One region of the Echinicola soli genome, then DNA from elsewhere that is predicted to be linked to it. Evidence: riboswitches for the same ligand, from Rfam matches in the RefSeq annotation. Region 1 holds a riboswitch; the other holds the start of a gene.
The links. Region 1 has a riboswitch for thiamine pyrophosphate ahead of FKX85_RS06060 (TonB-dependent receptor). Riboswitches for the same ligand answer to the same signal wherever they lie in the genome.
Positions count from the first base shown of each region.

Region 2: linked by a shared signal. The riboswitch ahead of thiM (hydroxyethylthiazole kinase) and the one ahead of FKX85_RS06060 (TonB-dependent receptor) in region 1 are both predicted to bind thiamine pyrophosphate.

Region 1 covers NZ_CP041253.1:1,439,093-1,444,418, forward strand. The annotation lists gene FKX85_RS06050 (low molecular weight phosphatase family protein) at 1-278, shown strand, start outside; gene arsB (ACR3 family arsenite efflux transporter) at 275-1,318, shown strand; gene FKX85_RS06060 (TonB-dependent receptor) at 1,640-4,027, opposite strand; TPP riboswitch at 4,112-4,208, opposite strand; gene FKX85_RS06065 (hypothetical protein) at 5,167-5,326, opposite strand, start outside.
Region 2 covers NZ_CP041253.1:230,929-236,254, reverse strand. The annotation lists gene cysM (cysteine synthase CysM) at 1-208, shown strand, start outside; gene FKX85_RS01065 (LLM class flavin-dependent oxidoreductase) at 320-1,345, shown strand; TPP riboswitch at 1,448-1,542, shown strand; gene thiM (hydroxyethylthiazole kinase) at 1,598-2,398, shown strand; gene thiE (thiamine phosphate synthase) at 2,391-3,029, shown strand; gene thiD (bifunctional hydroxymethylpyrimidine kinase/phosphomethylpyrimidine kinase) at 3,026-3,865, shown strand; gene tenA (thiaminase II) at 3,849-4,502, shown strand; gene FKX85_RS01040 (sulfite oxidase) at 5,141-5,326, shown strand, end outside.

The DNA.
Region 1 (5,326 bases):
TAAAATATGCTGGCAATACGCATCCAGTGATTGGTTTTTCCAAGAAGTGGGATGATGGGTTTAATCCAGGTTCAGGTTTTGCAGCAATCATGACTTGCTCCCAAGCCGATGAAGATTGTCCTTTTATTGCTGGCGCTGAGCAGCGAATCGCCATTACCTATGATGATCCCAAAGCCTTTGACGGCACACCGCAACAGTCAGAAAAATACTTGGAGAGAAGCCTTCAGATCGCTTCGGAAATGTACTATGTATTTTCGAAAATTAACAGCCCATCATGAAAGCAGGTAAAAAATTGAGTTTTCTGGACAAAAACCTCACTGTGTGGATATTTGTAGCTATGGCTGTGGGTGTCGGTCTTGGATACTACATCCCCGCGATACCTGCCAATGTGGAAGCGCTCAGTCATGGCAGCACGAATATCCCCATTGCTATTGGGCTGATCCTGATGATGTACCCACCACTGGCCAAAGTGAACTATTCATTACTGCCCAAAGTCTTCAAGAACACTAAAATTTTATCCGTATCGCTGTTGTTAAACTGGGTGATTGGTCCGGTGCTCATGTTTCTCCTGGCGATATTTTTTCTAAGGGATTATCCAGAATATATGGTCGGACTGATCCTGATTGGTTTGGCTCGCTGTATTGCCATGGTTTTGGTCTGGAATGACCTGGCAGAGGGAAGTAGCGAGTATGGTGCTGGATTGGTGGCACTGAACAGTATTTTCCAAGTCTTTTTTTATAGCTTTTATGCTTGGATATTTATTACAGTGCTCCCTCCGTATTTTGGCTTTGATGGTGTCTTGGTGGATATTTCCATTCAGACGATTGCTGAGAGCGTGGCCATTTATCTGGGGATTCCGTTCTTGATGGGAATATTGAGCAGGTACTTCCTGATCCGGGCCAAGGGAGAAGATTGGTACACCAACACATTTATTCCGGCTATTTCTCCCATGACACTAGTTGCCTTGCTATTTACGATCGTGGTCATGTTTTCGTTAAAAGGTGAACTGATCATGGAAATCCCGGCTGATGTGGTGATCATTGCTATTCCTTTGATGGTGTATTTTACTGTGATGTTTATCATCGGTTTCTTTGTCACCAAAGCGATGGGCGCCACCTATGACAAGACTGCTGCGGTGGCTTTTACCGCTGCAGGAAATAACTTTGAGTTGGCGATAGCTGTGGCCATAGCCGTTTTTGGCTTAAATTCAGGCCAGGCATTCGCAGGTGTCGTTGGTCCTTTGATAGAGGTGCCGGCCTTGATCCTGTTGGTACGAGTGGCTTTCTGGCTACGCAAAAAGTACTTCACGTTCACGTAAGAAAGTGATAGCACGCAGACGACGCAGCATTAGCAGATATTACACAGAAAATTATCAGTGATAATCTCTTTAATCAGCGTTCATCTGCGTGCCATTAAACCTTCTTAAACCTGGATTATGCATTAGTCTATTTATTACGACCTGAAACTACTTTAAAATCACACGCTTTGCTCTATTTTTCAACATCACCATAGCGGTGCTATGCTTCTGTCTCCAAACTAACTGATTTTCTTGCATTTTCAGGCCTTCCCGACATCCACCAGCCTGTCCCGAAGGATTTCGGGAGGACAGGCTACTACAATTCCTAATGTATAATCCAGGTTAAAACTTCACATTTACCCCTGCCATAAAATTGGTTCCGGCCATGGGGTAGTAGTAATTTTCGGTAACAAGCTCCCTATTTGTATCACCCGGAACAAAATAGCTAAAGGTGTACCCATTGGGTTCGTACATGACATCAAAGACATTGTTGACTTTTACACTAAATTCCAGTGCTCTCAGGAACCTTGGACGAAGGGTATAAGCAAATCGGATGTCATTGGTAAAGAAGGCATCCAGTTTACGGCCATCATTCTGGGTATTGTCCAGGTATTGGTCGTCCACGTACTTGGCCATCCAGCTGATCTCCATGTTTTTTATTGGATAAAAGTCCACCATGGCCGAACCCACGATATTTGGAGAAAAGGCAATGTCCGTATCTTCATAGGTAAATTCTTCCTGCTGGAATACTTCGGTGGAGTAATCATCGACGTATTCTGTAAAGGCATTGATCTTATTGCGACTGAAGGCAATGTTTCCTCCAAGGGTCCATTTTGGAGATAGCTTCACGGCTCCATCCAGTTCGATGCCGGCGCGGTAAGAATTGTCCACATTTTCCCGAATGTAAGCACCGACGTCGTTGATCTGTCCTGTCAGGATCAATTGGTCCTTATAGCCCATATAGTAGAAATTGGCATTATAGCTGAAGTTGCCTTTTTGGGCCCTGATGCCTGCTTCTATATTATGCAGCCGTTCGGGACGTGGAACTTCCGTAATAGGGTTGTCAGTAAAGTCACTTCTGACAGGCTCCCGATTGGCCACTGCAAAGGAGGCATACCAGGTTTCACCTTTTCCGCTTTCGTAGCTAATGCCGAATTTTGGATTGAAGAAATTGTAATGCTGTGCACCATCCACCACTCGCTGGTCGTCATTGACACCTTCAAAGCGGTAGTCAATCTGCCTAAACTGCAAGTCACCAAACAAGTAAAGGCGATTCGCGACTTCGTAGGTGGCCTTAGCATAGATGTTACGATCATCTTTCACCGCATTATTATCGTAATAGCGATCACGGATATCGGTGTTTCCAGCGACCCTGGCCCAGATGATCTCACCAAAATGGTCGCCATCATAGCGGTTGGCACCACCGCCCAGGATCAGGTCCCAGTGACCATCGTCAGACACGTAATTCACGGAGAATACACCACCGAAGAAGTCGTTGTCAAGCCATCTCCTGCGGATAATGTCAGTGCTCTCGATGGTCTCATCACCGATTACCACTGGGGCTAGGCCGTAGCTTGCAAAATCATCATCCTCGCGGTATTGTTCATAATACCCTCGACCATAGGTGTAATGCAAGGCAGCATGGGTTTTCCAGTTTTGGCCGTATTTTCCGGTATAGATAAACTGGTAATGGTCTTGCTGGTAATTATCGGTTTCGTTGTCGTAGCTGTAATAATTAAATGTCCGGTCCGTTTGCAATTTGTCTTCAGGTAGGCCATACCATGCTTGGTAGGTTTTTTCTTTGCCAGAAAATACGTTGACTTTAAAGACGTGGTCATCACCGTAATAACCACCCGAGAGGAAATAGGATTTGAGATCAGATGTAGCACGGTCCACATACCCGTCAGACTTAATCTGCGAAAGACGCGCATCTACGGCCCAGCGATCGTTCAGTAGCCCTGATCCAGCTTGTACGGTATATTTTTGTGAATTAAAAGAACCGAATGAGGTGGCTACCTCACCATATGCTTCTTCCTTCTTGGTATCCGTCTGGATATTCATGCTTGCACCAAATGTCGCGGCGCCATTGGTGGAGGTGCCGACTCCGCGTTGGATTTGGATATTCTCCACCGAACTGGCGAAGTCCGGCATGTTTACCCAAAAGACTCCATGGGATTCGGCGTCGTTCATAGGGATTCCATTTACCGTCACATTGATCCTTGTCTGGTCAGATCCTCTGATCCGAAGTCCTGTATATCCGATCCCTGCACCTGCATCTGAATTGGTGACCACAGATGGAGTATAATTCAGCAAAATAGGCATGTCCTGGCCCAGGTTGTTTTTGGCAAGGTCTTCCTTGGAGACCGACGTGAAGGTGGTAGGGGTGGTTTCTGAGGCCCTAGTGGCTGACACGATGAATTCCTCTGTAAGCAGGGAATTCTGTTTCAGGATGATTTTGAGTTCAGGAGACGGGACTTGCAATGCTTCCACATGTGACTCATAACCTACAAAGGACACCTTCAGCTGGTAATGGCCTTCGGGAACATTTTTAATGGCAAAGGCTCCATCGAAATCTACTGTACTGCCTCGGCCTGTACCTTCCAGAATTACATTGGCACCGATCAATGATTCCCCGGTAGTGGCATCTACGACCTTTCCGGTAACTTGGTTTTGTGCCATAGCACAAACTCCGACCAGCAGCATTGCTGCGGTCAAAAACATACGTTTCATTATTTAAATAGGTTAAGCTTGGTTAAACATCAGAGCCATCCAGGGGCGATTGCTCCACTTGTTGTTTACCCGATTGTTCCATATATCATGGAAATCGCATTTCCCTTCGCCGGCACTACCCGGATCAGGTAATATGGGTATGATCTCAGCCCGTGATTTTTGGGCACCCCTAATTCGATCTATTCTTGCAGCAAAGGTAGAAGGATTATTGGAGAATGAAAAAATGTTGTATAAATCACAATTTCTAATTCGTTGTCATCCCGACTTGAGGAGGGGGCTTAATTTTAAATAGGAGATTCCTTCCCGCTGTATCGGTGATCGGAATAGCCTGCCCTCCCTATATCCACCAGCCTGTCCCGAAGGATTTCGGGAGGACAGGCTGGTGGATATAGGGGACAAAGACATTGTTAGAATGGCGTAGCTAGTGGAATACGCAGCCGCTCATCTAAAAGCGATTTCCCTGGTATTCAATAGGCAGTTTGGGGATCAAGCGGAAAAGTTGGGGGGATTAGGGTTGGTTTCGATAGCACGCAGATGATGCAGATTAATAAGATTTACGCTGAATTTTTATAATAAACGCGATTTAAAATACCGTCCTTGCGAATGCAGAGCAACGGAGTGAAGCAATCTCGTTTTCTTAATACGGGATTGCCACGTCGCAAGCTCCTCGCGATGACGGATTTATACTGATTTTATAATCTACACATTCCTATTGCTACATTAAAGAGAAATATGCTTGCCAAAACCACTTGGAAATCTCTCATCTTCCAGAAATATTACTTGGTCCTCAAAATGTGCTAAAAAGGAGGCAAACGAAAAAGTTGAGGGCATGAATCCCTTTATTTTAAAAGGATTTCTTTTTTGTTTTTTTGCCACAAAGATTCTAAGACCCAAAGCTGTTTGTTTTCCATGAAATTTGGAATCCGCCTACAAAACACTTCGTGTCTTGGCGACTTCGTGGCGACATACCAAATGAATATAAATCTTCTCCCGCCCCAGAAATATTGATTGATCCCAGTTTGGTGGGCGGTGATCAGTTGAGTACTGCCAATTTAGAATTTTATGATCCTCAGTCCCGAAATAAAACAGCCCTTTCCGGCTTAAGCCGGAAAGGGCTGTTTTATTTCTATGGTGTGCGTTTAGACTTTTTCGAGTCCGGAAGACCTGGCTTTCTTAAGGATAGACTCTACGGTTTTTTCAGATGGTTCCATTACCACCTCATTGAGCCGGCCAAGCATATCCAGTGTATCCAAATATTCTTGCAATAAGCATTCATCTTTTTGCAAAATCTGCTCAAAG
Region 2 (5,326 bases), 1.2 Mb from region 1:
GGTGGATCAGATCATCGATGTAAGTCAAGATGAGGCGACTGAAATGACGCGCCGAATGGCAAAAGAAGAAGGGATACTGGCTGGTATGAGCAGCGGTGGAGCCTTACATGCAGCTGTGAAGCTCGCAGAAACATTGGATGCTGGGGTGATCGTCTGCATTACCTGTGACCGTGGGGACCGTTATTTGAGCTCTGATTTGTTTGGGTGATTTTTTCAAGGCGAACATTCATAAATTTCACTAATTTACACTGATTATTGGCGTTAAGAGAACGATTTTGGAGTTAATCCAGTTGGTAAGAAGACGACAATATGATGTGAAATGAGAAATATCAAACCACTGGATGAAGTAGCTTTTTCCGTACTGGATTTGGCCATTATTAAAGAGCACCACGATGCCGGAGATGCCTTTGCTAGGAGCTTGGATCTTGCCAGACATGTGGAGAAATTGGGCTATAAGCGTTTTTGGCTGGCGGAACATCACAATATGGTCAGTGTAGGCAGTTCTGCCACGGCTGTTTTGATAGGGCATATCGCAGGAGGAACCGAAAATATTCGTGTAGGATCAGGAGGGATTATGCTGCCTAATCATGCTCCATTGATGGTGGCGGAGCAATTTGGGACATTGGCCTCACTTTATCCTGGGAGGATTGATCTTGGCTTGGGAAGAGCTCCTGGTACCGATCAGACGACTGCGAGGGCTTTAAGGCGGGATCGGTTGGAGACGGTGGAGGAGTTTCCCCGGGATCTGGAAGAGCTTCAGCTTTACCTTTCTGATGAAAACATCGATGGTAAGGTCCGGGCCATTCCAGGTGAAGGACTCGATATTCCAATCTACTTACTGGGAAGCAGCATGAGCAGTGCCGTGCTCGCAGCCAAGAATGGTTTGCCTTATGCCTTTGCCAGCCATTTTGCACCTGCACAATTCTTGGATGCCACTCGCTATTACCGGGAGAATTTCCAGCCTTCTGAATATTTGAAACATCCCTATGTGGTTTCCTGCGTCAATGTGATTGCTGCGGAAACCGATGAGAAAGCCCATAAAACAGCTACTTCCTTTTATCAAATGGCATTGGGAATTGTGAGAAGAAAATCCTATCCATTAAGGCCTCCGGTGGATACCATGGACGGCTTGTGGACAGAACCGGAAGCAGCTGCTATAAACCAGATGATGGCTTGTAGTTTTGTAGGGACAGCCGCAACAGTTCGGGAAAACTTGGAGCATTTTCAGGAAATTGCCCAGGTGGATGAAATCATGATCTGTTCTCATGTTTATGACCATGAAGAGCGATTAGAATCCTATGAGTTGGCTGCATCGTGCTTTAAGAAACCTGCGGATGCACTTTGATTTACGCTCTTGAGCAAAAGTGTTTTGACCAGGAGTTTTACAGCATGAATCTTCTTGGGAGTAACTTTGCTCCATGGGATTAAAATCGTAAATTCACCATTATACAAACTTTAGGGGTGTCCCTGCATGGGACTGAGATGAGACCCTTTGAACCTGACGCGGGTGATGCCGACGAAGGAAAAAGTTATCCTTTCTTGCAGGCTTTTGCCTGTATAGTTTGCAGGTTCCCTAAAGTTTTTTAAGCTAACGGATATGAAGGAATCTGTAATAAAAAATCTAAAAATACTGAGAGAGAAAGGGCCATTGGTGCAGAGTATCACCAATTATGTGGTCATGAACAATACTGCAAATGCCTTATTGGCCATCGGGGCATCCCCAATCATGGCTCATGCCAAATTGGAGATGGCTGATATGGTCAAGATCGTCAATGCACTGGTAGTAAATATTGGTACATTGGATGAGTTTTGGGTAGATAGCATGCTGCTCGCAGCCAAGGAAGCCAATGAACGGAATACACCCTGGGTATTGGATCCTGTCGGGGCTGGTGCTACGCCGTACCGGAATGAGACCTTGACCCGGCTATTGACCTTTAAGCCGACCATTATAAGAGGAAACGCCTCAGAAATCATGGCCTTGGCAAAGGCGAATGTGCAGACCAAAGGCGTGGACAGTACCCATTCTTCTGATGAGGCCTTGGCATATGGCAAGCAACTTTCCAAAGAAACATCGGCAGTAGTGTGCATTTCCGGGGCAGTAGATTATGTCATTGACGGCGATAAGTTGACCAAGATCAAGAATGGCCATGAACTGATGGGGAAAGTAACCGGGATGGGCTGTACAGCGACTGCTTTGGTAGCGGCCTTTGCGGGAATAGAACCTGATCCTTATCGGGCAACAGTGGCAGGAATGACCACGCTCGGCTTAGCTGGAGAGATTGCTGCACGCAAGGCCGAGGGACCCGGGACGCTCCAATTGTATTTGTATGATGCGCTCTATCATCTCAAGGAAAGTGAAGTGAAGCAATGGGCAAAGGTGGAAGAAAGTCATGACTGAGACTCCGTTCCCTTATAAACTGTATTTGGTAACCGACCAACAGGCTTGCCTTGGCAGGGATTTTTTTTGGGTGCTGGAGGAAGCATTGAAGGGCGGTGTGGATTTGGTCCAATTGCGGGAAAAAGAACTTTCAAAGGAAGCATTCTTAAATAAGGCTCACAAGGTGAAGTCCCTTTGCGATCGGTATAAAGTCCCCTTGGTAATCAATGATAGTTTAGAGGTAGCAAAAGAAGTAGCTGCTCACGGAGTACACATCGGGCAGTCTGACAGTAGTATGAAAGGCGCTAAAGCTTTTTTAGGCGAAGAATTTCCGGTTGGGCTATCACTTGAGCGAATGGATGAACTTACCGCTAAGGAGGCTGATTTGGGTTGGTATTACGGCGTGAGCCCTGTTTTTTCTACTCCCACTAAGCCTGATACCCGTTTTGAATGGGGGTTGGGAGGGCTAAGGGACCTCCGAAATGCTACTGCCAAACCGTTAGTGGCTATCGGCAATATTAATGCATTAAATGCTGCAGAAGTCATCCGTGCGGGAGCAGACTGTCTCGCGGTCGTGTCGGCCATTTGCAGTGCGGAAAGCCCTGCCAAAGCAGCGGAGAAATTCCGAAACGAAATAGAAAAAGTAAAATGAGCAATAAAATAAAGACGTATATCCCTGTGCTGACCATTGCAGGATCAGACAGTGGTGGTGGGGCAGGTATCCAGGCGGATCTAAAGACATTTTCTGCCTTAGGCTGTTTTGGTGCCAGTGTCATTACGGCCACGACAGCACAGAATACCTTAGGCGTGAAGAGTATCCATGATATCCCCGTGGAGCACATAAAGGAGCAGCTGGAAGCGGTGCTTTCAGACATCGAACCGAAGGCCATAAAGATAGGGATGATCAACCGACCAGAAGTGGTTCAGGTAATTGTGGAGGCACTAGCCCAATATCCCGGTATTCCCGTGGTCTTTGATCCTGTCATGGTGGCTACCAGTGGAGACCGTTTGATTAAGGAGGAAACGGTCGAATTATTGAAAAAAGAACTTTTCCCTATTTCGCATATCATCACGCCCAATATGGATGAAGCAGCAGTACTGATCGGCAAAGCAGTGGATTCACTATCTAAGATGGAAAAAGCAGCCAGCCAATTGTTGCCATACGGATCAACCTATGTGTTGGTCAAAGGAGGACATCTAAATGGAAATACGGTGGCAGACGTCCTTTGTGGTAATGAGCAAAAGCATGTCTTTGAAAGTGAAAAAATAAACACAGGAAATGTACATGGAACAGGCTGTACACTGTCATCTGCCATAGCTGTTTTTCTGGCAAGGGGAATGGATATTAAAAAAGCAGTGGAGTTGGCCAGAAGCTTCGTCTTTCAGGCGATTGACGCAGGGAAAACCATTAAGACAGGTCAGGGAAGTGGGCCTTTGAATCACTTCTACCAACCCCAAAAAATGATTATCCATGAGCTGGACCAATGAAGCATGGAAGGGAATCGCTCCCCTTTATGACAAGATCATCCATATGCCTTTTAATCAAGAGTTGCAGAAAGGTACACTGCCAAAGGAAACGTTTAAATTTTACATGGCGCAGGATGCGTTTTATTTGGGTGAATTTGGCAAGGCCCTTAGTACGATCAGTGGTCGTTTGACTGATCTGGACAAGGTGTTGGCATTTTCGGAATTTGCCGCTGGTGCCATTGTGGTAGAGCGGGCGCTACATGAGAGCTATTTCAAAGAGCTGGGACTCCCTGATGAGGTAGACCCTTCCCCTTCCTGCTTGCTCTACACCAATTATATCAGAAACCAGGCAAGCTTTGCCAATATAGAAAAGGCGGTAGCTGCTATTTTACCGTGTTTTTGGATCTATAAAGAAGTAGGTGATTACATCTACGCACAGCAAGATGGAAGTGAGAACCCCTACAAAAACTGGATTGATACCTATGCTGGGGAGGAATTTGCGACTTCCGTCGCCAAGGCACTCGAAATCACAGACCAGCTGGCAGAGAAAGCCAGTCCCACAGCACGAGAAGAGATGTTTGAGGCGTTTGAGATGGCGTCCAAACTGGAGTGGATGTTTTGGGACAGTGCCTATCGCTCAGAGAAATGGCCTGTTTAGGGGCAATGAAGGAATAGGGGCAAATTACTTTTAAGTAGTATAGATCTATATGTTAATTTAGTTAGGGTAATTTGATCCAGGCTTTGTCGAACATGATTGCTTCCAATACTTCTTTAGGCGTATTTCTAATCTTTGAAGCGAGCCTGTTTTAATGATGTTCATTTTTTGTGCCAACACATGAAATGGGGTTTCTGTCTTTTTAGCCGAACTGGATCGAACTGGTCTGTAGCGAATATTATAGGGCCAAGCAATATTTCTGGGGATGAGAGACTTACAGGTGGTTTTTGTAAGTGTATTTCTCTTTAATTTAGCAATAGGAATACGTGTTCCAGCATAAAAAAATCAGCGCAAATCTTATTAATCTGCACCATTTGCGTGCTATCGGAACCAACCCTAATCCCCCCCCCAACTTTTTCGCTTGACCCATATTATACAGTTTGTGGAAAAACTTAAAGATATTGACGGATGGCAAGTGGTTTACTGTTATTTTGGAAAGGGGGAGCGATAAAGATATGGAGGATCAATATAATTTCCTTCGGAAGAATTTGAAACTTTCTTATTTTTGAATGACCACGAAGGTGGAAAGGTTATAAGGCAAGAACCAATACCGTTTGTTTCAGCATAAACTAGCAATACCAATGGCCAAGGAAGATAAGCATACTCCTTCTGTGAGTAGCAGAAGGAAGTTTTTAAGGAATAGCACACTAGCGACTGTTGCTGCGGCAGTGGGGGCCAAGGTGGTTTTTGCATCATCCATGCCGGAGGGGTACGTGCCGGTAGTATTACAGGATGATGATCCATATACGCTTTTCAAGAAGGACAAA